One region of the Citrobacter sp. Igbk 17 genome, then DNA from elsewhere that is predicted to be linked to it. Evidence: predicted binding sites of a transcription regulator. Region 1 holds the regulator's gene; each other region holds the start of a gene.
The links. The regulator PurR, encoded in region 1, represses purine synthesis genes. The targets are predictions, from matches to a motif close to CANGCAAACGTTTGCNTG.
Positions count from the first base shown of each region.

Region 2: pyrC (dihydroorotase) is a predicted target of PurR. The motif match lies at 4,902-4,919, and genes of this name have one in related genera.
Region 3: tusA (sulfurtransferase TusA) is a predicted target of PurR. The motif match lies at 4,121-4,138, and genes of this name have one in related genera.
Region 4: pyrD (quinone-dependent dihydroorotate dehydrogenase) is a predicted target of PurR. The motif match lies at 5,451-5,468, and genes of this name have one in related genera.

Region 1 covers NZ_JANEWI010000008.1:50,062-57,572, reverse strand. Annotated here, with positions in the region: gene NNO08_RS06950 (C40 family peptidase) at 1-48, shown strand, start outside; gene sodB (superoxide dismutase [Fe]) at 176-757, shown strand; gene NNO08_RS06940 (MFS transporter) at 798-1,967, opposite strand; gene cydH (cytochrome bd-I accessory subunit CydH) at 2,145-2,234, opposite strand; gene purR (HTH-type transcriptional repressor PurR) at 2,532-3,557, shown strand; gene punR (DNA-binding transcriptional activator PunR) at 3,554-4,486, opposite strand; gene punC (purine nucleoside transporter PunC) at 4,598-5,803, shown strand; gene cfa (cyclopropane fatty acyl phospholipid synthase) at 6,094-7,242, shown strand; gene NNO08_RS06910 (riboflavin synthase subunit alpha) at 7,284-7,511, opposite strand, start outside.
Region 2 covers NZ_JANEWI010000017.1:7,173-14,683, reverse strand. Annotated here, with positions in the region: gene murJ (murein biosynthesis integral membrane protein MurJ) at 1-302, opposite strand, end outside; gene NNO08_RS11865 (Gfo/Idh/MocA family protein) at 524-1,447, opposite strand; gene NNO08_RS11860 (YceH family protein) at 1,449-2,096, opposite strand; gene rimJ (ribosomal protein S5-alanine N-acetyltransferase) at 2,132-2,716, opposite strand; gene mdtH (multidrug efflux MFS transporter MdtH) at 2,977-4,185, shown strand; gene NNO08_RS11845 (lipoprotein) at 4,302-4,862, shown strand; gene pyrC (dihydroorotase) at 4,968-6,014, shown strand; gene dinI (DNA damage-inducible protein I) at 6,089-6,334, shown strand; gene bssS (biofilm formation regulator BssS) at 6,674-6,928, shown strand; gene solA (N-methyl-L-tryptophan oxidase) at 7,175-7,511, shown strand, end outside.
Region 3 covers NZ_JANEWI010000002.1:86,130-93,640, reverse strand. Annotated here, with positions in the region: gene NNO08_RS01595 (AI-2E family transporter) at 333-1,379, opposite strand; gene NNO08_RS01590 (MFS transporter) at 1,513-2,730, shown strand; gene NNO08_RS01585 (DcrB family lipoprotein) at 2,734-3,291, opposite strand; gene NNO08_RS01580 (7-cyano-7-deazaguanine/7-aminomethyl-7-deazaguanine transporter) at 3,364-4,029, opposite strand; gene tusA (sulfurtransferase TusA) at 4,198-4,443, shown strand; gene zntA (Zn(II)/Cd(II)/Pb(II) translocating P-type ATPase ZntA) at 4,542-6,740, opposite strand; gene NNO08_RS01565 (lysoplasmalogenase) at 6,816-7,442, opposite strand.
Region 4 covers NZ_JANEWI010000043.1:5,992-13,502, reverse strand. Annotated here, with positions in the region: gene NNO08_RS19905 (ABC transporter ATP-binding protein) at 1-324, opposite strand, end outside; gene rlmKL (bifunctional 23S rRNA (guanine(2069)-N(7))-methyltransferase RlmK/23S rRNA (guanine(2445)-N(2))-methyltransferase RlmL) at 337-2,445, opposite strand; gene NNO08_RS19895 (YcbX family protein) at 2,544-3,650, shown strand; gene zapC (cell division protein ZapC) at 3,647-4,189, opposite strand; gene pyrD (quinone-dependent dihydroorotate dehydrogenase) at 4,356-5,366, opposite strand; gene ssuE (NADPH-dependent FMN reductase) at 5,739-6,314, shown strand; gene NNO08_RS19875 (sulfonate ABC transporter substrate-binding protein) at 6,307-7,281, shown strand; gene ssuD (FMNH2-dependent alkanesulfonate monooxygenase) at 7,278-7,511, shown strand, end outside.

The sequences.
Region 1 (7,511 bases):
CACTACGTGGGCGCTCGCCGTGTGATGACGCCGAAAACAATTCGCTAAAAACTTACCCTACAGAATATGCTGTAGGGTAAGTTCTTCTTTTGCATAACCTTTCAATTTGCTACCCTATCCTTACTCACAATGAGGCTATTGTGTGTACTCACTATAAATAATAAGGAGAGAAGCAATGTCGTTCGAATTACCTGCATTACCGTATGCCAAAGATGCTCTAGCACCGCACATTTCTGCCGAAACGCTGGAATACCACTATGGCAAACACCATCAAACCTACGTGACCAATCTGAATAACCTGATTAAAGGCACCGCGTTTGAAGGTAAATCACTGGAAGAGATCGTACGTAGCTCTGAAGGTGGTGTATTCAATAACGCAGCACAGGTATGGAACCACACGTTCTACTGGAACTGCCTGGCACCAAACGCAGGCGGCGAGCCGACCGGTAAACTGGCCGAAGCGATTGCCGCCTCCTTTGGCAGCTTTGCAGACTTCAAAGCACAATTCACCGATGCCGCTATCAAGAATTTCGGTTCTGGCTGGACCTGGCTGGTAAAAGGAACGGATGGCAAACTGGCTATCGTATCCACCTCCAACGCAGGTACACCGCTGACGACTGACGCGACGCCTCTGATGACCGTTGACGTGTGGGAACATGCTTACTACATCGATTATCGTAATGCCCGTCCTGGCTACCTGGAACACTTCTGGGCACTGGTGAACTGGGAATTTGTTGCGAAAAACTTCGCAGCATAAAATGACAACGCAGAAGGGGTTCCCTTCTGCGTTTTTGTTTTTAATTCGTTGCGTTGCAGACTTCTTCCGCTTGCTTTCTTGCCGAGACAAAGACCAGCAGTAGCGCAAGTCCCGCCACAATCGCCCCCATTACCGGGACGAAACTGTAGCCCAACCCTCCGGAAATTACCGCCCCACCGGCGGCCGCTCCCAGGGCATTCCCCAGATTAAACGCGCCAATATTCACTGACGATGACAATCCAGGTGCCTCACTGGCAACGCGCATCACACGCATCTGCAGCGGCGGAACCACCGCAAACGTTGCTGCGCCCCACACCACCATACTCACGGCCGCACCCAGCTCATTACGTGCAAGGAAAGGTATCGCCAGCATAATAACCATCAGCAGCAATAAAAAGCCTTTCAGCGTACCGTTAACCGAACGGTCAGCCAGTTTACCGCCCAGATAGTTACCGATAGAGAACCCAACGCCAATCAGCACCAGCATACCGGTGACAAACGCCGGCGTAGCATGAGTAATGCTATGCAGCACGGGTGAGATGTAGGTATAAAGCGTAAACATCGCTCCGGCCCCCAGAACGGTCGTCAGTAAAGCTGACACCACTTGTGGACGCATTAATACAGCCAGTTCTTTGCGCACATCAGGGCGCTCACCTGCCCCGCCTTTCGGTAACGAGAAGAACAGACTGACCATCGCGATAATGCCTAGTCCCGCCGTCGCCATAAAGGACATACGCCAGCCGATGGTTTCCCCAAGCCAGGTTGCCGCGGGAACACCGCCAATATTCGCGATCGTTAGCCCCATAAACATAGTCGCAACGGCGCTGGCCTGTTTATGTTTGGGGACAACGCTTGCCGCCACAACCGAGCCGAGGCCAAAAAATGCCCCGTGGTTAAGACTGGTCAAAATGCGCGACAGCATCAGCGTCGTGTAATCCGGAGATATCGCCGAAAGCACATTACCCAATGTAAAAATGGCCATCAGGAAGATAAGCGCATTGCGACGCGCACGATGGGACAGCAGTAAGGTCATCAGCGGTGCGCCAACCATCACGCCTACCGCATACGCGCTGATTAACATCCCTGCGGCCGGAATGGAAACATCCACGCCTTTGGCAATGACGGGTAGCAATCCCATGGGAGAGAATTCGGTCGTTCCAATGCCAAACGCACCTATCGCCAGCGTCAGTAAAGGATAATTTATTTTCATCTATCGACTCCGTAACGTCGAGCCTTGGCACGACACATCATAAGAGTCAAAAGCATGACATTGATCGCAAAATTAATAAAGTTAACAAAACTGCAAAAGACTTTTGCTTATTTGCAAAAAATAGGAAGGGAAAGACAAGCAGAAAGGATGAGGGAGAGTGAACTCCCCCGGGGGAAATCAGTGCAGTGCTGCAGTCAGGCCACCCGCAACAATCAGGCCCAGAACAATTATGGTCGTCACTAACGAAAATTTCAGATCGGTGCTCATCAAGTTTTCTCCTTTTTATTCCCACACAAAAAGTGATATTGCGCATTTTTACACACTTGAAAGCAAAAATCTCTCACGATTTATATTGATAACTGCTTTTAACTCTTCCCCTTTTCGTTAAGATCAGACAAAATTCCACGCTTACTTGATTAGCGTACCGGCCATTGACCCCTTCCTGACGTTCCGTGTCGTTTTCCCGGCGTGCCGCAACCCTGACGTTGCGTTGAGGGTGTGTGAAGGCAAACGTTTACCTGGAGTATTCTCAGGAGCTTAGGATATGGTCTGGAGTGAGATGTAATGGCAACTATTAAAGATGTAGCGAAGCGAGCAAACGTTTCCACTACAACCGTATCACACGTAATTAACAAAACGCGCTTTGTCGCAGAAGAAACGCGCAACGCTGTCTGGGCAGCGATTAAAGAACTGCACTACTCCCCTAGCGCAGTTGCACGTAGCCTGAAGGTGAATCACACCAAATCGATCGGTTTGTTGGCAACCAGCAGTGAAGCTGCCTATTTCGCCGAAATTATCGAGGCTGTTGAGAAGAATTGTTTCCAGAAAGGCTACACACTGATTCTGGGCAACGCCTGGAACAGTCTTGAAAAACAGCAGGCCTACCTGTCTATGATGGCGCAAAAGCGCGTAGATGGCCTGTTGGTAATGTGTTCAGAGTACCCGGAATCACTGCTTTCCATGCTCGAAGAGTATCGCCATATTCCAATGGTGGTCATGGACTGGGGCGAGGCAAAAGCCGACTTTACCGATACCGTCATTGATAACGCTTTTGAAGGTGGTTACATGGCAGGCCGGTATCTGATTGAGCGCGGTCATCGTGAGATCGGCGTGATCCCAGGTCCCATGGAGCGTAATACCGGCGCAGGCCGCCTGGCTGGCTTCATGAAAGCGATGGAAGAGGCTCTGATTAAAGTTCCCGAAAACTGGATTGTCCAGGGTGATTTCGAACCTGAATCCGGCTACCGCGCTATGCAGCAAATCCTCTCCCAGTCGCATCGCCCAACCGCCGTATTCTGTGGTGGCGATATTATGGCGATGGGTGCGCTGTGTGCCGCAGACGAGATGGGACTGCGCGTACCGCAGGATATCTCAGTTATCGGTTACGACAACGTACGCAACGCCCGATACTTCACCCCTGCGCTGACAACCATCCATCAGCCAAAAGATTCACTGGGTGAAACGGCCTTCAACATGCTGTTAGACCGAATCGTGAATAAACGTGAAGAATCGCAGTCTATCGAGGTGCACCCACGCCTGGTAGAACGTCGTTCCGTTGCCGACGGTCCATTCCGCGATTATCGTCGTTAAGTCAGTTGTGCGGGAGCCTCATCCGGTTCCCGCAGCCACTCTTTATTCAGCGTCTCACTATCCCCCAGGTAGTCCAGTAACCAGCTCAGTGCAGGCGACGTATCGTTCTGCTGCCAGGTCAGGCAACAAGCGGCATCCGGGAACGGATTTTCCAGCTGTAACGCCACCCATTTTCCGCTATCGATCCACGGTTTTGCAAAATGCGTCGGTACCATCCCGACACAGAGTCCGGCTGACAAGCAGGTGGCCGAGGATTCCCAGTCAGGAACCACAACGCGTTTTTGGTTGTCCAGCAACCATGTAATACGTTTCGGCAGTGTGCGGGAGGTGTCTTCGCGTACCAGCGATGGCCAGTTGCGCAACGTATCGTCACTGATCGGTCCCGGCATCGCCGCCAACGGATGATGACTGGCTACCACGCAACTCCAGCTCAGCATTCCCATATCCCGGAACGTATAGCGTCCCCCTACCGGAATGGCCTGCGTTGCTCCGATAGCTAACTCCACGCGACCATCCGACAGCGCGTCCCAGACGCCATTAAACACCTCCTGAAAGACCAGAAGTTCCACATCATCGAAATGGCGGTAGAAATCCACAATCATCTGTCGGGTCCGTTCTGGACGCACAATATTATCTACCGCAATCGCCAGCTGTCCTCGCCAGCCATTGGCGATTTGTTGACATTGCTGACGGGTGATCTGCATTTTTTTGATAACAGACCGACCTTCTTTTAAAAACCACGCGCCAGCAGGCGTTAATTCCACGTCCCGATGACGGCGTTCAAAAAGAGGCACAGCCAGCCACTCTTCCAGTTGGCGCACCGTGTAGCTTACCGCCGAAGGTACGCGGTGCAACTCCTGAGCAGCGGAACTAAAGCTACCGTTACGCGCCACTGCATCAACCACCTCAAGTGAATATTCCGACCACATGCTCTGCCTGCAAAAAATTTGAAATCAGTAAGCAAATATTAGCGTTTCACAGCGAGAATTACACTCACTACACTCAGCGGCAATGTTCTATTGCTAAAAAGAGAAACGATAATGCAACCAGGAAAAGGGTTTTTAGTCTGGCTGGCAGGTCTTAGCGTGCTAGGTTTTCTGGCAACGGATATGTATTTGCCCGCCTTTGCTGCTATTCAGTCCGATTTACAGACACCCGCTTCTGCCGTGAGTGCCAGCCTTAGTTTGTTCTTAGCGGGTTTTGCCGTTGCACAACTTTTGTGGGGGCCACTCTCCGACCACTATGGTCGTAAACCGATTTTGATGCTGGGCTTATCCATCTTCGCGCTGGGCAGCCTGGGTATGTTGTGGGTAGAAAACGCCACCGGCTTACTGGTGCTGCGCTTTATTCAGGCCGTTGGTGTCTGTGCGGCTTCGGTTATCTGGCAGGCGCTGGTTACCGATTATTATCCTTCACAAAAAGTAAACCGCATCTTTGCCACCATTATGCCGCTGGTCGGATTGTCTCCTGCACTTGCACCGTTATTAGGCAGTTGGATCCTGGTACATTTTTCCTGGCAGGCCATTTTTGCCACCCTTTTTGCGATTACCCTGCTCCTGATGTTGCCGGCCCTGCGCTTAAAACCAACGGCAAAAGCACGCGATGATAGCCAGGATAAACTGACGTTCGCTACGCTGCTGCGCTCCAAAACATACCGTGGAAATGTACTGATTTACGCAGCATGTTCCGCGAGCTTCTTCGCATGGCTGACGGGTTCACCGTTTATCCTTAGTGAAATGGGCTATAGCCCGGCGGTGATTGGTCTGAGCTATGTCCCGCAAACTATTGCATTTTTGATCGGTGGTTACGGCTGCCGTGCGGCACTGCAAAAATGGCAGGGTCGCCAGCTTCTGCCGTGGTTACTTATCCTGTATGCCATTAGCGTTATCGCCACCTGGGCTACTGGCTTTATTCATCACGTTGCGTTGGCTGAAATCCTGATCCCATTCTGCGTGATGGCCATTGCAAACGGGGCAATCTACCCTATCGTTGTCGCCCAGGCGCTGCGTCCATTCCCTCAGGCTACAGGCCGTGCCGCTGCGCTGCAGAACACGCTGCAACTGGGACTATGCTTCCTGGCAAGCCTGGTCGTTTCGTGGCTAATCAGCACGCCGCTGCTCACCACCACCAGCGTTATGCTGACGACAGTGCTGCTGGCCGCGCTAGGCTACAAAATGCAGTCACAGACTGACAACACATCCTTGCCGGATGAGAGCGCGCAAATTGCCCACGGTGAGTCACATTAATCATTGTTGCAGGCATTTAGTTAGCCCGCTAACAATTATCGGTTGAATAGCCAAAAATTCAGGCCTATACTGATTTTCGGTTGTTAATAAAACGATAAGATTTATAGAGTAACGGGAACAAGCAGGTTCCCGTTTTTCCATGGATGGCCTTTTCGGCAAGGGTTCCTCCCTTCCTCTGTTCTACGTCGGATTATAGATTCGCGGATTAATTCCGTGAGATTTCTCACAAAGCCCAAAAAAGCGTCTACGCTGTTTTAAGGTTCTGATCACCGACCAGTGATGGAGAAGCTATGAGTTCATCATGTATAGAAGACGTCAGCGTACCGGATGATGACTGGTACCGAATCACCAATGAGTTATTGAGCCGTGCAGGCATTACCATTAATGGCCCGGCACCGGCAGATATTCGCGTTAAAAACCCCGACTTTTTCAAACGCGTGTTGCAGGAAGGATCGTTGGGTTTAGGTGAAAGTTATATGGACGGCTGGTGGGAATGCGATCGGCTGGATATGTTTTTTAGCAAAGTCCTGCGTGCAGGTCTTGAAAACCAACTCCCCCGCCACTTCAGAGATACGCTACGTATCGCAACGGCCCGTCTGTTTAATTTACAAACCAAAAAACGTGCCTGGGTCGTTGGCAAAGAACACTACGATCTTGGCAACGATCTCTTTACCCGCATGCTTGATCCCTACATGCAATATTCCTGCGCCTACTGGAAAGATGCCGATACCCTGGAATCTGCCCAGCAGGCGAAGCTAAAAATGATTGCCGAGAAATTGCAATTGAAGCCTGGTATGCGCGTACTCGATATTGGCTGCGGCTGGGGAGGCTTGTCCCAGTTCATGGCGTCACAATACGGGGTGAGCGTGACTGGCGTGACGATTTCAGCAGAACAGCAAAAAATGGCGCAGACGCGCTGTGAAGGGTTGGATGTCACGATTTTGCTGCAGGACTACCGCGACCTGAATGACCGGTTCGACCGTATCGTTTCCGTTGGTATGTTTGAGCATGTGGGACCGAAAAACTACAACACCTATTTTGACGTAGTTGACCGCAATTTAAAGCAAGATGGTCTTTTTTTGCTGCATACCATCGGCTCTAAAAAAACCGACAATAATGTTGATCCGTGGATCAATAAGTACATCTTCCCGAACGGCTGTTTACCGTCAGTTCGCCAGATTGCTAACGCCAGCGAGCCACATTTCGTGATGGAAGACTGGCATAACTTTGGTGCGGATTACGATACCACTCTGATGGCCTGGCATGAGCGTTTCATGACCGCCTGGCCAGAAATTGCCGACAACTATAGTGAGCGTTTTAAACGGATGTTCAGTTATTACCTGAATGCGTGTGCTGGCGCATTTCGCGCGCGCGACATTCAGCTGTGGCAGGTTGTGTTCTCTCGTGGCGTTGAACACGGGCTCCGCGTTCCCCGTTAGACAGCATCGCCCCCGAACTCGCGGGGGCTTTTTATTCCGACTTAAACGCCCGCTTCGCCAGTCACGTTACTCATCGCGCTTTCACGCGCGGTCAGTACACGTTCAACCGTATCAACAACGGCCTGTGTTTGCGGGTCAATTTCGATATTGACTCGTGCACCCAGTTTTTTCTTGCCCAGCGTTGTACGTTCCAGAGTTTCCGGAATCAAATGCACGCAAAAACGTGTCGGTGTTACCTCACCTACCGTCAGGCTAATACCGTCAATACC
Region 2 (7,511 bases), on a different contig from region 1:
GCCACCGTGACGACGGCCAGCGCCAGCGTCAATAGACCAGAAACATAGGCGACAAACACGCGGGTGGCGTCTTCGCCCTGCTTACTTTTGTATTCGGCAAGAATCGGTACGAACGCCTGAGAGAACGCGCCCTCAGCAAAAATGCGGCGCAGCAGGTTAGGCAGTTTGAATGCCACAAAAAAGGCGTCGGTCGCCATCCCTGCGCCAAAGATTCTGGCGACAATCGCGTCACGCGCAAAACCCAGCACACGTGAGAACATCGTCATCGAGCTGACGGCTGCCAGCGATTTTAATAAATTCATCTATGTTGTATTCCAGACTCTGAGGCAGAACCCCGCATAGCCAGTCCATTGGCCGGAGAAGGCGTTGAGCCCTCATCCGGTGATGTCGCAGAGCCTGATGCCGACGCTAGAGCGTCTTATCAGGCCGACAAACTGGTCTATAGCTTGAAAAGAGGTGTTTTTTGAGTGGGCATATAGTACCTGGATTAGCGTGAATTACTACCGCCAGATGTTACAGGGGGTTATTCCTCCATCGCCTCCCGCCACAGTTTTTCAACCACACGCTGCGCCAGAATCGCCTGCTCGCCCGCCGTCTCAGGAACCGTCTGATTTTGTACGCAGGCTATAAAATGACGTGCGCATCCGGCAAACCCACGTTGTTCTAACGTCGTTTGCCATCCTGCAATGGGTTTATGTACCACACCCTGCCCGCGTTCCTCGCGCCATTCCCGCATATCCGTCACATCAATCAAGCCCCCTTCCGTCACGGCCTGGATACACTCGCGCTGGCTACCTGCACGGCGGTGCATGCTGGTGGTTATCTGTAGCTGGTCGGCAGAAAAATGATGTTCAGCATAAAGCATCTCACCGGTGTCATTTGTTAACAGCGTGCCGCCATTAAGTTGAACCTGTCCTCCTGCCAGCCACAGCGCGGTGTCTACCACGTGCAGATAATCATCCAGCAACGTAAAACGCAGATCGTGCGGCCCGACGCTATCCGTACGGTGCTTGTCCATACGAACAGACGCCGCATTACGCAACTGCGCCTTTAGATCCTGATACAGCGGCGCAAAGCGACGATTAAACCCAACCATTAGCGTCAGTTTTTTCCGCGCCGCCAGCTCCACCAGTTGTTCAGCTTCGCGCAGATTTTCTGCCAGCGGCTTGTCCACGCAAACATGAACGCCGGCATTCAGCAACTCACTCACTACAGCGTAGTGGGTGGCAGTACTGGAATGAACGAAAACGGCATCGCAGGTTGCCGCTAAATTCTGTACGGAATCAACGTATGGCATTCGCCAGGTTTCACAAATACGCAGCGCTTTTTCCCGCGAGGGCGACCATGCACCCTGCAGCGTCCAGTCTGCAGATGCACCCAACACAGGCAACCATGCCTTTTGCGCGATGCCCCCTAACCCGACCACGCCAATACGCAATTTTCCCACGTTAGTCTCCCAGGTGTGCCAATAACGAATCGAGCCGCTGTTTCAATTCTGCCACTTCGGTTTCCAGCGCTTCAACGCGCGCCTGCAAATCTCCAGACGCCGCATGCGGCTCATCTGCCGCAGCGAGTGACTCATCAACCTCGCCACAAAACAGGTGCATATAACGACTTTCTCGCTTTCCAGGTTCACGCGCCAGGCGGACTACATAAGGGCCATCTTCCCGGGTAGCCAGTTTCTCCAGCGTCGACTCCACTTCCGCCATATCGCTGAACTCATACATTCGGGATGCGCGGCTACGCAATTCACCCGGTGTCTGAGCGCCACGGAGTAACAGCGTGGTGATCAATGCCACTTCACCCGCGCTAAACTTAAGATTGCCAAACTCTGAATTACAGAACCGCTGTTCGTATTTGGTCACGCGATTACCAAAGCCGCTCACCGTCCGCAGAAAATGCCTTTTTACCAGGTTATCAAGCTGGTCCTGCACGTCGGCTTCCGACAGATTCATCACCGGTTCACGGTTGGTTTTTTGATTACACGCGGTCACCACACCATTCACGGAAAGGGGATATTGTTCCGGTGTAGTAACCTGTTTTTCTAATAAGCAGCCAATCACACGGGCTTCAGTGGCGGTTAATTCGTATTTCATCGTCTTCTCCATTATTCAGGCCGCGCGCCTGAAACTTAGCGACCGGGGGTCCATTCTGATGTTGTCAACGCCGTCAGCACATGATCGCGCCACTGCCCATCAATCAGCAGATAGTCTTTTGCATACCCTTCTTTCTCAAAGCCGAGTCGCGCCAGCAAATCGCCGCTACGCTTATTGTGTGGCATGTAGTTCGCCATAATGCGGTGAATATGTTGCGTCCGCTGCACATAACGAATAGCGGCGGTCAGGGCTTCGTACATCAGCCCCTGCCCTTGCCACTTCTGCGCAATGGAATAACCGAGATAACAGGCGTGGAAAGATCCGCGCACCACGTTCGAGAAGTTCGCAACGCCGATAATTTCTTTTTCATCCGGATCGAGCAGCGCGAAATACCAGGCCGTGCCTTGTTTATGGAATTCAGAGATCATGCTCAGACGCGCCTGCCAGCCAGAGGGATAGCAGTGGCTTTCATCGCGGATAGGTTCCCAGGGTTTTAAGAAATGACGATTCTCTGCGTAATAATCTGCCAGACGCCAGGCATCACGCTCATGCACCAAACGCACGACCAGGCGGTCCGTGGTTAAGCGCACTTTTGGCACGTTACTGCGATAGCCAAACATTCTATACCTACTCCTTCCCGTAACGTCTTCAATACGCAATTCGCATTACTATACCTGTGCAAATACACCCTGTGAAAAGAGCAAAATGCCATTTTTTGAATTATTCACACATTTTGATGAAAACTCTCTATCAAGACTGACTTTTGATAAAAAAATATTGTCCCGCCAAGGGTGGGAAAAGCGCAAACGACACCGCAGAATAGAAGGTGCTTATCTTTTAAACTCTCCACCGAGTGACGAGTTTTTTCCCTGGAGGGGAAATGTCGCAAGTCTCGCAGGCAAGGAACCTGGGTAAATATTTCCTGCTCATCGATAATATGCTGGTCGTGCTGGGTTTCTTTGTCGTTTTCCCACTGATCTCTATCCGTTTCGTCGACCAAATGGGCTGGGCCGCCGTGATGGTCGGTATCGCACTTGGATTGCGCCAATTTATTCAGCAAGGTCTGGGGATTTTTGGCGGCGCAATTGCTGACCGCTTTGGTGCCAAGCCTATGATTGTGACCGGCATGTTGATGCGTGCCGCCGGGTTCGCCACGATGGGGATTGCGCACGAACCCTGGCTATTGTGGTTTTCCTGTTTCCTCTCCGGCTTAGGCGGTACATTATTCGACCCGCCCCGTTCGGCACTGGTGGTCAAACTGATCCGCCCGGAAAAGCGCGGGCGCTTTTTCTCCATCCTGATGATGCAGGACAGTGCCGGTGCCGTTGTTGGCGCATTACTCGGCAGTTGGCTGTTACAGTACGATTTCCGTCTGGTCTGCGCTACGGGTGCGATCTTGTTCGTTTTGTGCGCTGCGTTTAACGCCTGGCTGCTTCCGGCATGGAAGCTGTCCACCGTGAAAATTCCCGTGCGCGAAGGCATGAGCCATGTGATGCATGACAAACGATTTGTCACCTATGTCCTGACGCTGGCGGGGTATTACATGTTGGCGGTACAGGTTATGTTGATGCTGCCGATTATGGTTAATGACATTGCCGGTTCGCCGGCCGCCGTGAAATGGATGTATGCCATCGAAGCGTGTCTCTCTTTAACGCTGCTCTACCCTATCGCCCGCTGGAGTGAGAAACGTTTTCGTCTTGAGCATCGGCTGATGGCAGGCCTGCTGATCATGTCTCTTAGCATGATGCCCATCGGTCTGGTCGGAAATTTACAGCAGCTTTTCACCCTGATTTGCACCTTCTATATCGGTTCTATCATTGCGGAACCGGCACGCGAGACGCTGAGCGCGTCGTTGGCAAATGCGCGCGCACGGGGCAGCTACATGGGCTTTAGCCGCCTCGGGTTAGCCATCGGCGGTGCCATCGGTTATATCGGTGGCGGCTGGCTGTTTGACATGGGTAAAGCATTGTCACAGCCAGAACTCCCGTGGATGATGCTCGGCATTATCGGCTTTATCACCTTCCTCGCGCTGGGCTGGCAGTTTAGCCATAAACGCCCGTCACGCGGCATGCTGGAACCTGATGCCTGATAGCTGACCAGACGTCCCGGACTCAATTTCAGTTTTTTCTGCTGGTGTCCGGGTCGCTGGTGCTTGATGCTGCTTTGTGTCACGATTACGCCACAAGCATCATGTTGAGGAACCCCATGAAAAAGATTTTTTTTGCTGCTGCACTGATTGTCAGCGGCCTGTTGGTTGGTTGTAATCAACTCACACAATACACGGTTAGCGAGCAAGAGATTAATCAGGCACTGGCTAAGCATAACGACTTCTCGAAAGATATTGGTCTGCCTGGCGTTGCTGAAGCCCACATCGTACTGACCAACCTCGCCAGCCAGATTGGTCGCGAAGAGCCGAATAAAGTGACGCTGACAGGCGATGCCAATCTGGATATGAATTCCCTTTTTGGTAGCCAGAAAGCGACCATGAAATTGAAGTTAAAAGCATTGCCAGTCTTCAATAAAGAAAAAGGCGCGATTTATCTGCAAGAAATGGAAGTGGTCGACGCGACCGTCACACCAGAGAAAATGCAATCTGTACTGCAAACTCTGATGCCCTACTTAAATCAGTCGCTGCGCAATTACTTTAACCAGCAACCGGCCTATATTCTGCGTGAAGACAGCAGCAAAGGCGAAGCGTTAGCGAAAAAACTGGCGAAAGGGATTGAGGTTAAACCGGGCGAAATCATTATCCCGTTTACCGATTAATCAACAACAGGGCGCGAATGCGCCCTTTTTTTTCGTGCAAACGAAAACGTTTCCGCTTATCCTTTGTTTCCGGCAAAAAAGACTATCCTCAGCCGGAGCATATTGATGACTGCACCATCCCAGGTTTTAAAGATCCGCCGCCCAGACGACTGGCACCTTCACCTTCGCGATGGCGACATGTTGAAAACTGTCGTGCCTTATACCAGTGAAACTTATGGTCGCGCGATTGTTATGCCAAACCTCGCTCCGCCGGTCACTACCGTTGACGCGGCCATTGCGTACCGCCAGCGCATTCTGGACGCTGTACCCGCCGGACATAACTTTACGCCATTAATGACCTGCTACTTAACGGACACGCTGGATCCTAATGAACTTGAGCGTGGATTCAACGAAGGTGTCTTCACCGCCGCTAAACTGTATCCCGCCAATGCAACAACCAACTCTACACACGGTGTAACCTCAGTCGATGCCATTATGCCGGTACTGGAGCGCATGGAAAAATTGGGGATGCCACTGTTGGTGCATGGTGAAGTAACGCATGCTGATATCGATATTTTCGATCGCGAAGCACGTTTTATCGAAACGGTGATGGACCCCTTACGTCAGCGTTTAACCGCGCTAAAAGTGGTGTTTGAACATATCACGACCAAAGATGCCGCCGAGTACGTTCGCGAGGGCAACGAGCTTCTTGCCGCAACCATCACACCGCAGCATTTAATGTTTAACCGCAACCATATGCTGGTCGGCGGAATTCGTCCGCATCTGTACTGTCTGCCGATACTCAAACGTAATGTTCACCAGCAGGCGCTGCGCGAACTGGTTGCCAGCGGATTCAGTCGTGCATTCCTTGGCACCGACTCCGCACCGCATGCGCGTCATCGTAAAGAGTCCAGTTGCGGCTGTGCGGGCTGCTTTAATGCGCCGACCGCGCTGGGCAGCTATGCTACCGTGTTTGAAGAGATGAATGCCCTGACTCATTTTGAAGCCTTCTGCTCGCTGAACGGTCCACAGTTCTACGGCCTGCCAGTCAATGATACCTTCATTGAACTGGAGAAAATTGAACATCAGGTCCCGGAGAGCATCGCACTGGAAAATGACACGCTGGTACCATTCCTTGGCGGTGAAACCGTACGCTGGTCAGTAAAACGCTAAAAAAGTGTAGCCCACTGTTGTCAACTGGCGCAGTTAACTGTATAAATAACCAGTACATCCAACAGGGGGCTATTATGCGTATTGAAGTCACTATTGCCAAAACTTCACCTTTACCAGCCGGTGCTATCGACGCGCTGGCAGGTGAACTCTCCCGCCGTATTCATCATCATTTTCCGGATAACGAAGGTAACGTTACCGTTCGTTATGCCGGGGCCAACAATCTGTCGGTTATTGGCGCATCAAAAGAGGACAAAGAACGCATCAGCGAAATCCTACAGGAAACCTGGGAAAGCGCGGATGACTGGTTCATCAACGAATAAAAAATGATATGCAGTGATGTTTTTTTGCCGGGTCGCCCCGGCTTTTTTATACGTGAATCCTTTAAATCAATCTTGCATTCACCACGCTGGCAGATAATTTATATTAAACACCTTGATTATCTTTTAATCAAATCACCAAAATAATTGCACAACATGCTAAAAAAAAATGAATAACATGTTGTTTTATTAGTCAGATAACACTGAAAACAAAAAATTTATGCGCCGCCCTCTTTAAATTTTCAATGAATACCCTTATTTATTGATATACTGAAGTTGCTTCAGAAAAAAACGCATTGAACCTCGAAAACCGTTGTCTAGTAACACGAATTAGGGGGCATGATGGAAAAGAATAATGAAGTCATTCAGACTCATCCGCTTGTAGGGTGGGACATCAGCACTGTTGATAGCTACGATGCGCTGATGCTGCGTTTGCACTACCAGACCCCGAATCGTCCGGACCCGGATGGGACTGAAGTCGGTCAAACGCTCTGGTTAACCACTGATGTTGCCAGGCAATTTATTTCGATATTAGAAGCCGGAATCGCCAAAATTGAATCTGGCGATTACCAGGTAAATGAGTATCAGCGACATTAAACCTGATACATCACACCATCAAAAGGCACCTTCGCGGTGCCTTTCTTATTTGCAGGTTGAATATTCCGGTTCAGTTATTTACCCTGCTATACCTGTCTTACTTCAAGTTGCATGTGCGTTGGCTTTACTCGGCCTTTGGCCTCGCCCCTTTGGGGCCAGCGTAAGCGCTGTTCAAAACCGCCAGGGCGTTTTGTCCTGCAACTCGAATTATTTAACGTATGCTATCGCGATTGCAGAGAGAAGCGGATGAAATACGACTTAATCATTATTGGCAGCGGTTCCGTGGGCGCCGCAGCCGGATACTACGCCACTCGCGCTGGTCTCAACGTTTTGATGATCGATGCGCATATGCCACCGCATCAACAGGGCAGCCATCACGGCGATACACGATTAATTCGTCATGCGTATGGCGAAGGTGAAAAATACGTTCCACTGGTGCTACGTGCGCAAACATTGTGGGATGAACTTTCCGCACAAAATGAAGAGCCTGTTTTTGTTCGCTCTGGCGTTATCAACCTGGGCCCAGCAGATTCAACCTTCTTAGCGACCGTGGCGCAAAGTGCCAAACAGTGGCAGCTCAATG
Region 3 (7,511 bases), on a different contig from region 1:
CGACGGAGGTTACCGGATGGTAATATTCGGTGATTTTCTTCAACGGAAATTTTTCAGCGTAATCATCGGCGAGAAGTATAGATTTTTAGATAAAACGTATCAAATAAAATAACCTTTAAATATAGGCAGATAGTTTGAGTTAAATGCTATGGGGGGATTCATTATTCTTATGCGGTTTGGCAAAGACATCCGTACGTTGACTTATGTAATTTCTTTATTAAAAAATGAAATCCTTTTCACTCTTTATTTAAGATAAATTGCGATATATACCTGTATGGATATCAGTTTAACGGGCATATAAAAAGATAAAAACTACCTCGGTTGGTAGTTTTTCAGGGTAGCCGACTTTTGGGTCTGCCGGGACCAAGTAAAATGGCCAGTTTGCTGCCACCGGTGGTGGTTTCCATCCAGATTTTACACACGCTGGTTAATGGGACGGAGAGCAACATGCCCACGGGACCGAGCAGCCATCCCCACACCAACAGGGACAGGAAAACGATCAGCGTCGACAATCCCAGGCGATGCCCCATCATACGTGGCTCAAGGATATTGCCAATCACCATATGCACCACCAGAAACAGCGCGCCGACCAGCACGCACTCGTACAGGCCATTGAACAGCAACGCCTGAATCATAGGCGGCACGGCGGAAATAACCGAGCCTATATTGGGCACATAATTGAGCAGGAAGGCCAGCACGCCCCACATCAGAGCAAATTGAATGCCCATTAGCGCCAGTCCCAGCCAGACGATGGCGCCAGTCCATAAGCTGAGTAACGTTTTCAGTGCCAGATAATGAGATACGCCCTTTAATGCCCGATGCAGCCCCGCAATATGGATCTGCGGATTGTTCAGCGCAAAGCGCATTTTGTAGGGAACGTGACGTACCTCAAACAGCATAAAGACCACCGTCATCACCAGCAGAACGACGCTGGCCATCGCACCGGAAAGACTCGTCATCAGCGTGGTTGTGAAGGTCATGAGTTTGTCGGAATCGATACGTTGCAGGATGCGCTCTGGTGACATATGCAAATTTAGAAACGGCACCATCTCTTGCAGATACAGGACTTTGCGCGTCAGCTCCTTATTGTACTTGGGCAGCATGGCCATGAATTCTGTGATCGACGATGCCAGGACACCAACCAGTGCGGTAAGGACGATGAGCATCACGACGACCACCAGCGTAATGGCTACCGGGCGACGGATCCCCCGACGAATAAACCAGGTTACCAGGGGGTTCAACACAATGGCGAAAAACAGGGCCAGCAGTAGCTGCACAAGGATATCGGCTGCGGCGTGTATACCCGCGAGGATCACCACCAGCGCGGCCAGTTTAAGCAAAATGTGCAAACCTGTTTTGTCAGGCTGGATGGTCGTCATGTCTTCTTCCTGTGTGCATTTTTGCATTAAGTGTAGCGGCTGGCTTGCTGCCGATATTCCTAATCTGGTTACTGATTTCTGGGCTGCAACATGGTAGAAATGAAACACTGTTGTGAATATGTGGTGACCCTCCATGCCCGAACCCGTCGCTGAACCGACGCTGAGCGGATTGCGCCTCAATCTGCGCATTGTCTCCGTGGTGATGTTTAACTTTGCCAGCTATCTGACCATCGGCCTCCCGCTCGCGGTTTTGCCGGGTTATGTCCATGATGTGATGGGATTTAGTGCCTTCTGGGCCGGGCTGGTTATCAGTCTGCAATACTTCGCGACGTTGTTGAGTCGCCCTCATGCCGGTCGCTATGCCGATTTGCTGGGGCCGAAAAAGATTGTGGTATTTGGGCTGTGCGGCTGTTTTTTAAGTGGTCTGGGCTATTTGCTGGCAGGGAGCGCTCATGGTTGGCCGCTGGCCAGTTTATTACTGCTGTGCCTGGGGCGCGTGATTCTGGGCATCGGGCAAAGCTTTGCCGGGACCGGCTCTACATTGTGGGGCGTTGGGGTGGTTGGCTCAATGCACATTGGACGGGTGATTTCATGGAACGGTATTGTCACCTATGGGGCGATGGCGATCGGTGCGCCGTTGGGGGTGCTGTGCTACGCCTGGGGTGGCTTACAGGGGCTGGCGCTGACCGTGATGGCCGTGGCGCTGCTGGCAATATTGCTGGCGCTGCCGCGTCCGGCAGTGAAAGCCAGTAAAGGCAAACCGTTACCGTTTCGCGCGGTGCTTGGACGAGTCTGGCCGTACGGTATGGCACTGGCGTTGGCCTCTGCCGGCTTTGGGGTGATCGCCACGTTTATTACCCTGTTTTACGACGCGAAAGGCTGGGACGGCGCGGCATTCGCGCTGACGCTATTTAGCTGCACGTTTGTCGGTACTCGTCTGCTATTCCCAAATGGCATCAACCGATTAGGTGGGCTGAATGTCGCGATGATCTGCTTTAGCGTCGAAATTGTTGGGCTGTTGCTGGTCGGGATGGCTTCCATGCCGTGGATGGCGAAAATCGGCGTGCTACTGGCCGGCGCAGGGTTCTCGTTAGTCTTCCCGGCGCTGGGTGTGGTCGCGGTAAAAGCGGTCCCGCAGCAGAATCAGGGCGCGGCACTGGCGACCTATACGGTATTTATGGATTTGTCGCTGGGTGTCACCGGGCCTTTGGCGGGACTGGTGATGACGTGGGCGGGTGTACCGGTTATCTATCTGGCGGCCGCAGGGCTGGTGGCGGTGGCGTTATTGCTGACATGGCGGTTAAAAAAACGGCCTCAGGTGGTGTCACCGGAGGCCGCATCATCGTCTTAACGATTACTGGATAACCAGCGTGTTAATGATGTTTTCTGCCGTGGTCTGTGCTTTCTGTTGATCATCAGCTGGCAGCGTGATTTGCAGGGTCAGCAGTTGGTTGTCCACTTTGCCCAACACCACGGAGGAGTAGGCAGTCTGGCCTTTCGCTGAAATGATGCTGTCTAACTGCTGAAGCGTGTGGCCTTTCAGCTCAATGGACTTGTTAGTGACCACCTGCAGTTGCGGGTCACGGCTACGCTGCTGATCTTCCAGACGTTTTGCCAGTACAGGCAGTGCTTCACTGGTATCGTCACCGACAATCACAATCACCGCTTTCTGGCCGGTTGCGTCAGAATAAACGTGCATGTTGTTGGCCTGAGTGCCCAGCTTGCCGCTCTGATCGGTCATGTCTGCCGGCAGGGAAAAACTGAGTTTGCCGTCGAGCAGGTTAACCGGTTGTCCGGCGGCGCTGCTTTGTGCGGCAGCACCCTCTGCTGGCGCTTTTGTATCGCTATTATCACAGGCCGCAAGCCCCATAACCAGCAGGCCAATACCGACATATTTAACCAGATTGCGCATTGACTTCTTCCTTTCGATAAACGGCCATAACGGCTCATTCGTCCATCTTATCACAACTCGGAAAATGAACCTTTAACTCGTCTGCAATGCAGAGATTTCAGATTTATCTGCCAGCCTTTTCAGCAACATATTCAGCAACACGCCATACATCGGCAGGAAGAAAATAATGCTGATCAGCACTTTGAAGCAGTAATCGACAAGCGCGATTTCCATCCAGTGCTCGGCCATAAAGGCATCCGGGCTGCGCCAGAAGGCGATAAAGAAGAACGCCAGCGTATCGCTGATGTTGCCAAACAGCGTTGAGGCCGTAGGCGCGAGCCACCAGCGACGGTTCTGACGCAGGCGGTTAAAGACGTGCACATCCAGAATTTGTCCCAGCGCGTAAGCCATAAAACTGGCGGCAGCGATACGGGCGACAAACAGGTTAAAGTGCAGCAGCGCATCAAAACCTTGCCAGGAACCCATATAGAACAGTGAAGACACGCCATAGGAGATCAGCAACGCAGGAACCATCACGGCAAAGATGATGCGTCTTGCCAGCGGTGCGCCAAAGATACGCACGGTCAGATCGGTCGCGAGGAAAATAAACGGAAAGCTAAACGCGCCCCAGGTGGTATGAAAACCAAAGATGGAGATCGGAAGCTGCACCAGATAGTTGCTGGAGGTGATCACCAGCAGATGAAATAGCGATAGCCAGAACAACGCTTTTACGCGCTGATTTTGTGTAAACGGAGTCATATTGTGACCTTTTTGTTGGATGGGGTGAGGGAACCCAATAAAAAACCGTCGCATGATACTGCTTTAAAAACACATTGCAATGGTTGTTTTTCACGCAATCGTTAACCTGATTGGCTTACGCCACAACAGAGCGTAAAATAACGCCGTTTTTGTATGAATGAGACTACGATGAGCGATCTGTTTACTTCTCCCGACCATACTCTTGATGCGCAGGGGCTGCGCTGCCCGGAGCCCGTCATGATGGTGCGTAAAACCGTGCGTGGTATGCAGGCCGGTGAGACGCTGCTGATTGTTGCAGACGATCCGGCGACAACCCGCGATATTCCCGGCTTCTGTACTTTTATGGAACATGAACTGGTGGCCAAAGAGACCGACTCGCTGCCGTACCGCTATTTAGTGCGCAAAGGGCAGTAATCTTGTTATGCCGGATGGCGCTAACGCTTATCCGGCCTACAAGGGCGGTGTAACCTGTAGGCCTGATAAGCGAAGCACCATCAGGCGAGAAACAGGCACTATCCTTTACGCAACAACCGCAGCGCGTTGGCGGTTACCAGCACTGTTGCCCCCGTATCTGCCAGTACTGCCAGCCACAATCCGGTTATCCCCAGCAGCGTGGTAACAAGGAAAATCCCTTTCAGACCCAACGCAATCGCAATATTTTGTCGAATATTGGCGTGGGTTGCGCGCGCCAACTGGATCATTTGCACTAGGCCACGCAGACGGTTATGCGTCAGGGCCGCATCGGCAGTTTCCAGCGCAACATCGGTTCCGCTACCCATGGCAATGCCGATGGTGGCGGCTTTCATCGCCGGAGCGTCGTTGATCCCATCGCCGACCATCGCCAGTGGTGACAGTTGGTTGAGCTGGGTAACGGACTGTACCTTGTCTTCCGGTAATAGCCCCGCTTTGAATTCAAGCCCCAGTTCAGCGGCAATAGCGGCGGCTGCGCGAGGATTGTCGCCGGTCAGGATCACCCCTTTCACACCGAGTTGATTCAGCTCGCTGATGGCGGTGCGGGCATCGTCGCGCAGCGTGTCCTGCAAGGCCAGTACGCCGAGAACGGCATCGTTACGCACGACCAGCACGACGGTTTGGCCTGCGCTTTCCAGTTCGCTTATCTGCCCGGCAAAGGCATCAGCAGGATGTTTGCCTGCCGCGCAAATCAGTACGCGCTCGCCGTTTACCTGTGCTTCAATCCCTGAGCCAACCAGCGCACGCTGTTCTGTCGCCAACGGAATACTCAGTTCACGCGTCTGTGCTTCACGGACAATGGCCTGGGCCAGCGGATGCGTTGCGCCTTGTTCAACTGCCGCTGCCAACGCCAGCAGTTCGGCTTCGTCTAGCCCGCTTGCCGGATGAATCGCCGTGACGCGCGGTTTACCGACGGTCAGGGTGCCGGTTTTATCAAACGCCACCTGCGTGACTCTGCCCAACTGTTCCAGGGCGGCACCGCCTTTGATTAACGCCCCGCGACGCGCCGCTGCGGCTAATCCGGAAGTGATTGCGGCAGGGGTTGAAATAACCAGTGCACACGGACAACCGATCAGCAGCAGCGTTAGCCCTTTATAAATCCATTCCTGCCAGGAAGCGGCAAACAGCAGCGGCGGTACGAGCGTGACCAGCAAGGCAATCGCCATGATGGCCGGGGTATAAATCCGGCTGAAGCGATCAATAAAACGCTCTATAGGGGCGCGACGCTCTTCGGCCTCTTCAATCAGTTTCAAAATACGGTCAATCGCACTGGCACCGGGTTCAGAGAGAACCTCGAGAGTGACCAGTCGGTCTACGCTGGTGGCACCTGCCGGGACTTTTTCGCCCAATGCTCGCTCAACCGGAATAGATTCACCTGTCAATGCGCTTTCATCAAAGCTGGCAAAACCCGAAACCAGTTTAGCGTCGGCGGGTAAACGTCCTCCGGCGGCAACTTCAATGATGTCGCCTGGCTGGAGGGTGTTAATGGCCACCTCTTCGCGCTCGCCGTTACGCAGACGCGTGGCGGTTTCCGGCTTCAGCGCCATTAGCGCGCTGACCCCTTTACGGGCGCGGCTGGCAGCCCATCCTTCCAGGCGTTCACCAATTAAAAACAACAGCAGTACCATGGCCGCTTCCGCCGTTGCACCGATAAACAATGCTCCGATGGCGGCGACGCTCATCAGCGTTTCAATGGCAAAGTAGCTACCGGTCTTCATCAGGCGCAGCGCCTGACGTGCAATGGGGTACAGACCCACCAGTGTGGTGGCGATAAAGGCTATCTGGCCGAAGGGGTGATTGAACTGCTCCAGTCCCCAACTGATGGCCATCATGATAATCAATGAAATCAGTGGCAGGTTTTCTTTAAACCGTGATTCGGGGGCTTCTTCTGGCGCCTGCTCATCACGCAGAGTGTAGCCGGCTTTCTGCACTGCGCTTTCAATTTGCTGGCGGACATCGTAACCGGCATCCACCACCAGTTTTTCAGTGGCGAACAGAACCTGGACCTGGTTAACGCCGCTGACCTGGCGGACCGCATTCTCTACTTTTCGGGCGCAGGCCGCACAGTCCATGCCCGCCACTTTCCAGGAATAGCGAGTACCTATTACGGTTGCAGAAACGGGTGGTGGGGTTGAGCAACTGCCTTCACAGCAGCAGTCATCAGCTTTCTGCGGTGTAGGCGCGAGCTTGAATGAAGAAAACTGTGGGGCTTTTTTGCCATTGGCCTCTGGTGTCGACATGGCATCCTCCGATTGATAATCATTTCGTATTAACCGGAGGATACACTCTGGAGTCGACTCCAGAGTCAAGGGTTTTTAAAGATACAGCGAACGAACAATCAGGAAATGCCCAGCGAAGTAGCAAGCCGCCGCAATCGCGTTATCCGCGCGGAAGCGGTAACGGTAATGGCTCCCCAGCCAGACAAAGTTGCCAATGAACAGTAATGAGGCCCCCAAAAATGCTGACAGCGCCGGAGCCGTCGGGCGGAAGAACCACAGTTCACCTGCCATCCAGACCATCATCAGAGTAATACCGACAAAAGTACATATGGCGATACGCAGTTCTTCCAGACGTGTCCAGATCACGGCGATCAGCAACGCACCTAACACCAGCAGCACCAGCGGTAAAGGCCAGAAGAACGACAGCGTCATTTGGCTGGCGAAGTAAATGGTATACAGCAGGTGTGACAGGAAAAACGCGCCAATGGCGTACAACAGACGTTGACGTGGCAATAGCGTCAACGCATCACCCAGCAGCGAGGCAAGCAAGCCGGCCAGTACCAGGTAGCTGATGGCGTTAAACATTGGCGCCTGCCAGGCCAGCAGCAGCAGGAGCAATAACGTCAGGGGTTTAAAGACCCAGCGTTGCCAGGCGGGCCCACGATAGGAAGCATCCACGAACAACCATGCGGAAAGACAAACAGCGATAAACGACCAAAGCATCTTAGTTCCTTGAATTCGTTATTTTTTCGTAAGCGGGGTGCTTACGGCTCTATTGACCAGTGTAGAGTC
Region 4 (7,511 bases), on a different contig from region 1:
CACCAGATGCGAGATATCGTGGTAACGCTTGAGATACACCGCCTGCTCTGCAATGCCTTCCGCAACAAAATCATATACGCTGCCTTCGACATTGCGCGGCGGATCCTGTTGTAGACGAGCAACAACCAGATCCTGCTCATAAATAATACGTCCGTCGTCAAGACCCTGCTCACGGTTCAGGATCTTCATCAGCGTCGATTTGCCCGCACCGTTACGGCCTACCAGACAGACGCGTTCGTTATCCTCGATATGCAATTCTGCATTATCAAGAAGTGGCGCATCGCTGAACGACAGCCATGCACCATGCATACTGATCAATGACATTTATTTTTCCTTTCAGGCTGAGGTAATCAGCCAGCAATTGTGGATCTGACGGTTACGGGCAAAGTCCTGGGAAAGCGTTTTTTGGGTAATTTCTTGTGCTTTCAATCCCAGTTCAGCCAGACCGTCGAGATCCATACGGAATCCACGTTTGTTGTTGGAGAACATAATCGTGCCGTCTTTGCGTAGCAGACGTTTCAGATCTTTCATTAGCGCCAGATGATCGCGCTGCACGTCAAACGAGTCTTCCATACGCTTAGAGTTTGAGAACGTCGGCGGATCAATGAAGATCAGATCAAACTGTTCATTGGCATCACGCAGCCAGCCCAGGCAATCAGCCTGAATTAAGCGGTGTGCACGTCCGCTTAGCCCGTTCAGTCGCAGGTTACGCTCTGCCCATTCCAGATAGGTACGCGACATATCTACCGTTGTAGTGCTGCGCGCGCCACCCAATCCGGCATGTACGCTCGCGCTACCGGTATAGGAGAACAGGTTAAGGAAGTCTTTCCCTTTGCTCATCTGCCCCAACATGCGGCGTGCGATACGGTGATCAAGGAACAGGCCGGTATCCAGATAATCGGTCAGGTTGACCCACAGGCGTGCGTTATACTCGCTCACCTCAATGAACTCTCCCTTCTCGTTCATCTTCTGGTATTGATTCTTCCCTTTCTGACGCTCACGGGTTTTCAGCACCAGTTTGTTCGGCGCAATATCCAGTACCGACAGCGTTGCAGCAATAATATCGAACAGGCGCTGACGTGCTTTCTGCGCATCAACCGTCTTCGGCGGCGCATATTCCTGAACCACAACCCAGTCGCCATAGCGGTCAACCGCAACGTTATATTCCGGCAGATCAGCATCGTACAGGCGATAGCATTCAATCCCTTCCTGACGAGCCCATTTTTCCAACTTCTTAATATTCTTACGCAGGCGGTTGGCATAATCTTCCGCCACTGTTGCAGGTTTACTGTCAGCGGTCGTTTCTGCAACGTGATAGTTTTTCTGTACACAGTCCAGCGGGCCATTTTTCGCTTTAAACTGTTTGTCCGCGCGCAATTGCAGACTGCTGAGCAAATCGGGTGATGCACTGAACAGCGACAGATTCCAGCCGCCAAACTGGTTTTTCATCGTGCGTCCCAGCAGGCTGTGCAGAGCAATCAATGCCGGTTCACTGTCCAGACGCTCGCCGTAGGGTGGGTTGCTGATAACAGTACCGTAAGGTCCTTTCGGCAACGGGTTGCTCAGTTTGGCGACATCTTTGACTTCAAACGTCATCAGATCGGCAATACCGGCACGGCGGGCGTTACTGCGCGCTTTTTCAATCACGCGGGCATCGCTATCTGATCCATAGAAGTGCGAGGTATAGTCCGCCAACCCTTTGCGCGCACGCACCTGTGCTTCAGCTTTCACTTCTTGCCAGACGGTTTCATCATGCTGAGCCCAGCCACTGAACCCCCAGTACCCACGGTGCAGACCAGGCGCGCGATCGGTTGCCCACATTGCGGCTTCAATCAGCAACGTACCGGAACCACACATCGGATCGAGCAGCGGCGTACCCGGCTGCCAGCCTGAACGCATCACAATGGCGGCCGCCAGCGTCTCTTTAATCGGTGCCTGACCCGCACGATCACGATAACCACGCTGATGCAGGCCGTCTCCGCTCAGATCGAGCGCGATGCTGGCAGTATCTTTGTTCAGCCAAACGTTAATGCGCAGATCGGGTGATTCACGATCTACGTTCGGACGCGGCAGGTTTTTACGAGTAAAGGCATCGACAATCGCATCCTTTACTTTCAGTGCACCGTACTGGCTATTACGAATCGTCTCGTTCAGCCCGCTAAAATGCACGGCAAAGGTGGCTCCAGGATTAAATATCTCTGTCCAGTCGATTGCCTGAACACCGAGGTACAGATCAAGATCGCTATAGACCTTGCACTCTCCCATCGGCAGGATAATGCGCGAGGCCAGGCGGCTCCACATCAGGCTCTGGTAAACAAGCCGCGTGTCGCCCTTAAAATGGACCCCACCCTGAACGACCTGACACTCCAATGCGCCGAGGTTTTCCAGTTCAGTTTTTAACAGCTCTTCCAGCCCGCGGGCCGTACTGGCAAACAGAGAATTCATAATGTCACTTTTACTCCGAGAAAATTGCTGCGCATTATAGCTAATATGGGCTGTATGTCATAAAGTTGAAGGCTTATTTTCATTCGAGGGGCTGTACAGTGGTCACGTTAACCCGACTTTTTATCCATCCGGTTAAATCAATGCGCGGCATTGGGCTAACGCACGCCCTGGCAGATATCAGCGGCCTTGCCTTTGATCGCATATTTATGATCACTGAACCTGACGGAACGTTCATCACCGCCCGACAGTTCCCGCAAATGGTCCGTTTTACCCCGTCGCCATTCCATGACGGCCTACATCTTACCGCGCCAGACGGCAGCAGTGCGTTAGTGCGCTTTGCCGACTTCTCCACGCAGGATGCACCTACAGAAGTGTGGGGAAACCATTTTACCGCACGGGTCGCACCAGCGGATATCAATCGCTGGATCAGTGGTTTCTTTTCCCGTGATGTGCAGTTACGTTGGGTTGGCCCACAACTGACGCGTCGGGTAAAGCGGCACGATGGCGTACCGTTATCTTTTGCCGATGGTTTTCCCTATCTCCTGACAAACGAGGCCTCTCTGCGCGATCTGCAGCAGCGCTGCCCGGCCAGCATCAAAATGGAACAGTTTCGCCCCAACCTGGTGGTTGTAGGTGCTAGCGCCTGGGAAGAAGATACCTGGAAAGTGATACGCATCGGCGACGTTATCTTTGACGTGGCTAAACCCTGTAGTCGCTGTATTTTCACTACCGTCAGCCCAGAGAAAGGTCAGAAACATCCATCCGGAGAGCCACTGGCAACGCTGCAAACCTTTCGTACAGCGCCAGACAACGGTGATGTCGATTTCGGCCAAAATCTCATCGCCCGTAATAGCGGCGTAATTCGTGTAGGTGATGAAGTAGAAATACTGGCAACCGGACCCGCCCGGCTGTACGGCGCGGCGGAATCTGATGATACCGCTTTGCAACAACAACCCGATGCAACAGTGATGATTGACTGGCAAGGTCAAACGTTTCGCGGAAATAATCAGCAGGTATTGCTGGAACAACTGGAAAACCAGGGGATCCGTGTTCCCTACTCGTGTCGTGCGGGAATTTGTGGATGCTGCCGGATTCGGCTGGTAGAAGGCGAAGTCAGCCCACTGAAAAAATCAGCGATTGGCGATGACGGAACGATTCTTTGCTGCAGTTGTGTACCCAAAACGGCAATCAGGCTGGAAAGTTAGACCGCCTGCTCAAGGCTGAAACTGTCGACAATTGCCTGCGGTTTCAGTCTGTCATTCATGATTTTAATCGCATCGCCAAGTTGCATGGTGCGACCGGCAATGACCACGCCCGGCTGTGCAAGCAAACACAGTGCGGCATTTTCACCCGGCTCTACCACTAACAGATTTACCTGTTCTTCAGTATCGCTTAAATAAACACAGGCAGCGTCACCGACCACTGGCGACCAGTTCGCGCCGTGCGCTACAAAGTGCCAGCTTTTTGGCATTTGCGGTTTAAGATACCGAATCGCCACCAGCGCATTTAACACCAGTTCCGCTTTTTGTTCTTTAGCTAAATCCAGGTAACGGCATTTTTCTTCGAAGGAGAAATAAAGCGCAGCGTCATCGACACAAAAACCAGACGGAGAAAATGCATCAGGCGTGAGCATTTTACGCGCAAAACGCGAGCGGAATAACATGCCATTGGCTAAATCGAGCATCATTCGATCGTGCTCTTCATCATAATACCAGCGCCAGTTATCGTCGGGTTTAATTCGCATCAGTTTCTCTCCTTTCCTTAATCATCGCCATTACGACACTATCCTTTTGCCGCTTCGTTTATTGCCCTAATAATAAAAGCTCAGAATGTTTAAATAAGCAACAGTAAAGGAATATAAAACAACCAGGGCTAGAAATAAAGCCCTGGTTGTCGGATTAAGGCATAGATCAGATATTGCTGACGATTTCTTTAATCAACGGCGGACCTTTAAAAATAAATCCCGAATAAATCTGTACCAGTGAAGCACCGGCAGCCATTTTTTCCCGTGCGGCAATCACCGAGTCGATCCCGCCAACACCAATAATCGGCAACTGCCCTTTTAATTCCTGAGACAACTGACGAATAATTTCTGTACTTTTTAATTGCAATGGTCGGCCGCTCAAACCACCCATTTGGTCACAATTCTTCATTCCCTGAACAAGGGAGCGATCAAGGGTGGTATTTGTGGCAATAACGCCATCAATATTATGACGAACCAAACTGTCGGCAACCTGGATCAGTTCTTCCACAGAAAGATCCGGCGCGATCTTTACCGCCACCGGCACATATTTATGGTGGATCGCCTGGAGATCGTTTTGCTTATTTTTAATAGCCGTAAGCAGATCATCCAGAGCCTCGCCGTATTGTAGCGTGCGTAATCCCGGCGTATTCGGTGAAGAGATATTAATCGCGATATAACCGGCGTAAGCATAGACTTTTTCCATACAAATCAGATAGTCATCTTTGCCATTCTCTACCGGGGTGTCTTTATTCTTACCAATATTAATCCCCAGAATACCGTCAAAATGCGATTTTTTGACGTTCTCCACCAGGTTATCAACGCCCAGGTTATTAAACCCCATATGGTTGATCAAACCTTCTGCATCAACCAGACGGAACAGACGTGGTTTATCGTTACCCGGCTGCGGACGCGGCGTCACAGTACCGATTTCAATTGAGCCGAATCCCATCGCCCCAAGTGCATCAATGCACTCCCCGTCTTTATCCAGTCCGGCAGCAAGACCGAGCGGGTTTTTAAACGTCAGCCCCATACAGGTAACCGGTTTTGCGGGTACTTTCTGCCGGACAAGCGCTTCAAGCGGCGTGCCGGTAATGCGACGTAATTGCTGGAATGTCAATTCATGAGCGCGCTCAGGATCGAGCTGAAAAAGGGCTTTACGAACGAAGGGGTAGTACATGAACTCTCCTGGATTCCCGGTGTGCAAACCGGGGGCGTATTATGTGCGATCGTGAGCAAAAAGGGAATTGACCTGCGGCAATAAATAGCAATCGTTTTCCTCACCCCTGCTTTTTACACCCTAAATAATTCGAGTTGCAGGACAAACGCATTAGCGTTTTGAACAGCGCTTGCGCTGGCCCCGAAGGGGCGAGGCCAAAGGCCGAGTAAAGCCAACGCACATGCAACTTGAAGTATGACGGGTATATTTATTTTTCAACTTTTCTATCCCGTATAAATCATTTCGATAAACAAAGCCCCTCTGCCAGACTGCACAAATTGTTATCAATGTTAATTAAAAGCAAACAATTAGTTATAAGCGGAGATTGAAATTATGCGCGTCATCACTCTGGCGGGAAGCCCACGCTTTCCCTCTCGCTCCAGCGCGTTACTGGAATATGCCCGAGAAAAACTGAACGGTCAGGATGTCGAAGTCTTTCACTGGAACCTGCACAATTTTGCCCCGGAAGATCTGATCTATGCCCGTTTTGATAGTCCGGCGCTGAAGACATTTATTGAACAACTGCAGGATGCAGACGGGCTGATTGTCGCCACGCCGGTCTACAAAGCCGCATACTCTGGCGCATTGAAAACACTGCTCGATCTACTCCCCGAACGGGCACTGGAAGGAAAAGTGGTGTTGCCGCTGGCAACCGGGGGGACCGTTGCACACTTACTGGCGGTCGATTATGCATTGAAACCGGTACTAAGTGCGTTAAAGGCCCAGGAGATCCTGCACGGTGTGTTTGCTGATGACTCGCAGGTCATTGATTATCAGCATAAACCTCAGTTCACCCCCAACCTGCAATTGCGCCTGGATGGCGCGCTCGAGACCTTCTGGCTGGCGTTGCATCGTCGCGACGTGCAACTCCCTCAATTGAATGCTTTGCGAGGTGCCGCCCATGCTTAATCTGCTCAAGCGTCACACGCCGTGGCTGGCGTTAACCGGATTGCTGTCACTTTCAACGCTCGCCCATGCCGCAGAGTCTGCACCAGACGCGCTGCGCATAGGCTACCAGAAAGGAAGCGTCAGCATGGTGCTGGCTAAAAGCCATCAACTACTGGAGAAACGCTACCCACAGACCAAAATCTCGTGGATTGAGTTCCCGGCAGGGCCACAAATGCTGGAAGCGCTCAATATCGGCAGTATTGATCTCGGCAGTACGGGTGATATACCGCCGATTTTCGCCCAGGCCGCAGGGGCAGATCTCGTTTATGTGGGCGTCGAGCCGCCCAAACCGAAAGCCGAAGTGATTCTGGTGCCCAAAAACAGTCCCATCCAGAGCGTGGCACAGCTTAAAGGGCATAAAGTCGCTTTCCAGAAAGGTTCCAGCGCCCACAATTTACTGCTCCGTGCGCTGCAACAGGCTGGACTGAAATTTACCGATATTCAACCGACTTATCTGACCCCCGCCGATGCGCGAGCGGCCTTCCAGCAAGGAAACGTTGATGCATGGGCTATCTGGGATCCCTACTACTCTGCCGCGCTACTGCAAGGTGATGTGCGCGTGCTGAAAGACGGTTCAGACCTCAAACAGACCGGTTCGTTTTATCTCGCCGCACGTCCTTATGCCGAGAAAAATAGCGCATTTGTGCTTGGCGCGCTGGATACCTTTAGCCAGGCCGATGCGTTAACCCTCAGCCAACGCCAGCAAAGTATTACCCTGCTGGCTAAAACCATGGGCCTGCCCGAGCCGGTAATTGCCTCTTATCTGGATCACCGCCCGCCAACCACCATTACCCCCGTCAGCGCCTCTGTTGCTGCGCTACAGCAACAAACCGCCGATCTGTTTTATGACAACCGGTTGCTGCCGAAAAAAATCGATATTCGCCAGCGTATCTGGCAACCCACTCAGCAGGCAGGAGAAAAATTATGAGTCTGAACATGTTCTGGTTTTTACCCACCCACGGCGACGGTCATTATCTGGGGACGGAGGAAGGTTCACGTCCGGTCGATCACGACTATCTGCAACAAATCGCGCAAACAGCCGATCGTCTGGGATTTACCGGCGTTCTCATCCCAACCGGTCGCTCCTGCGAAGATGCCTGGCTGGTCGCCGCCGCCATGATCCCGGTCACCCAGCGATTAAAGTTTCTGGTCGCGCTG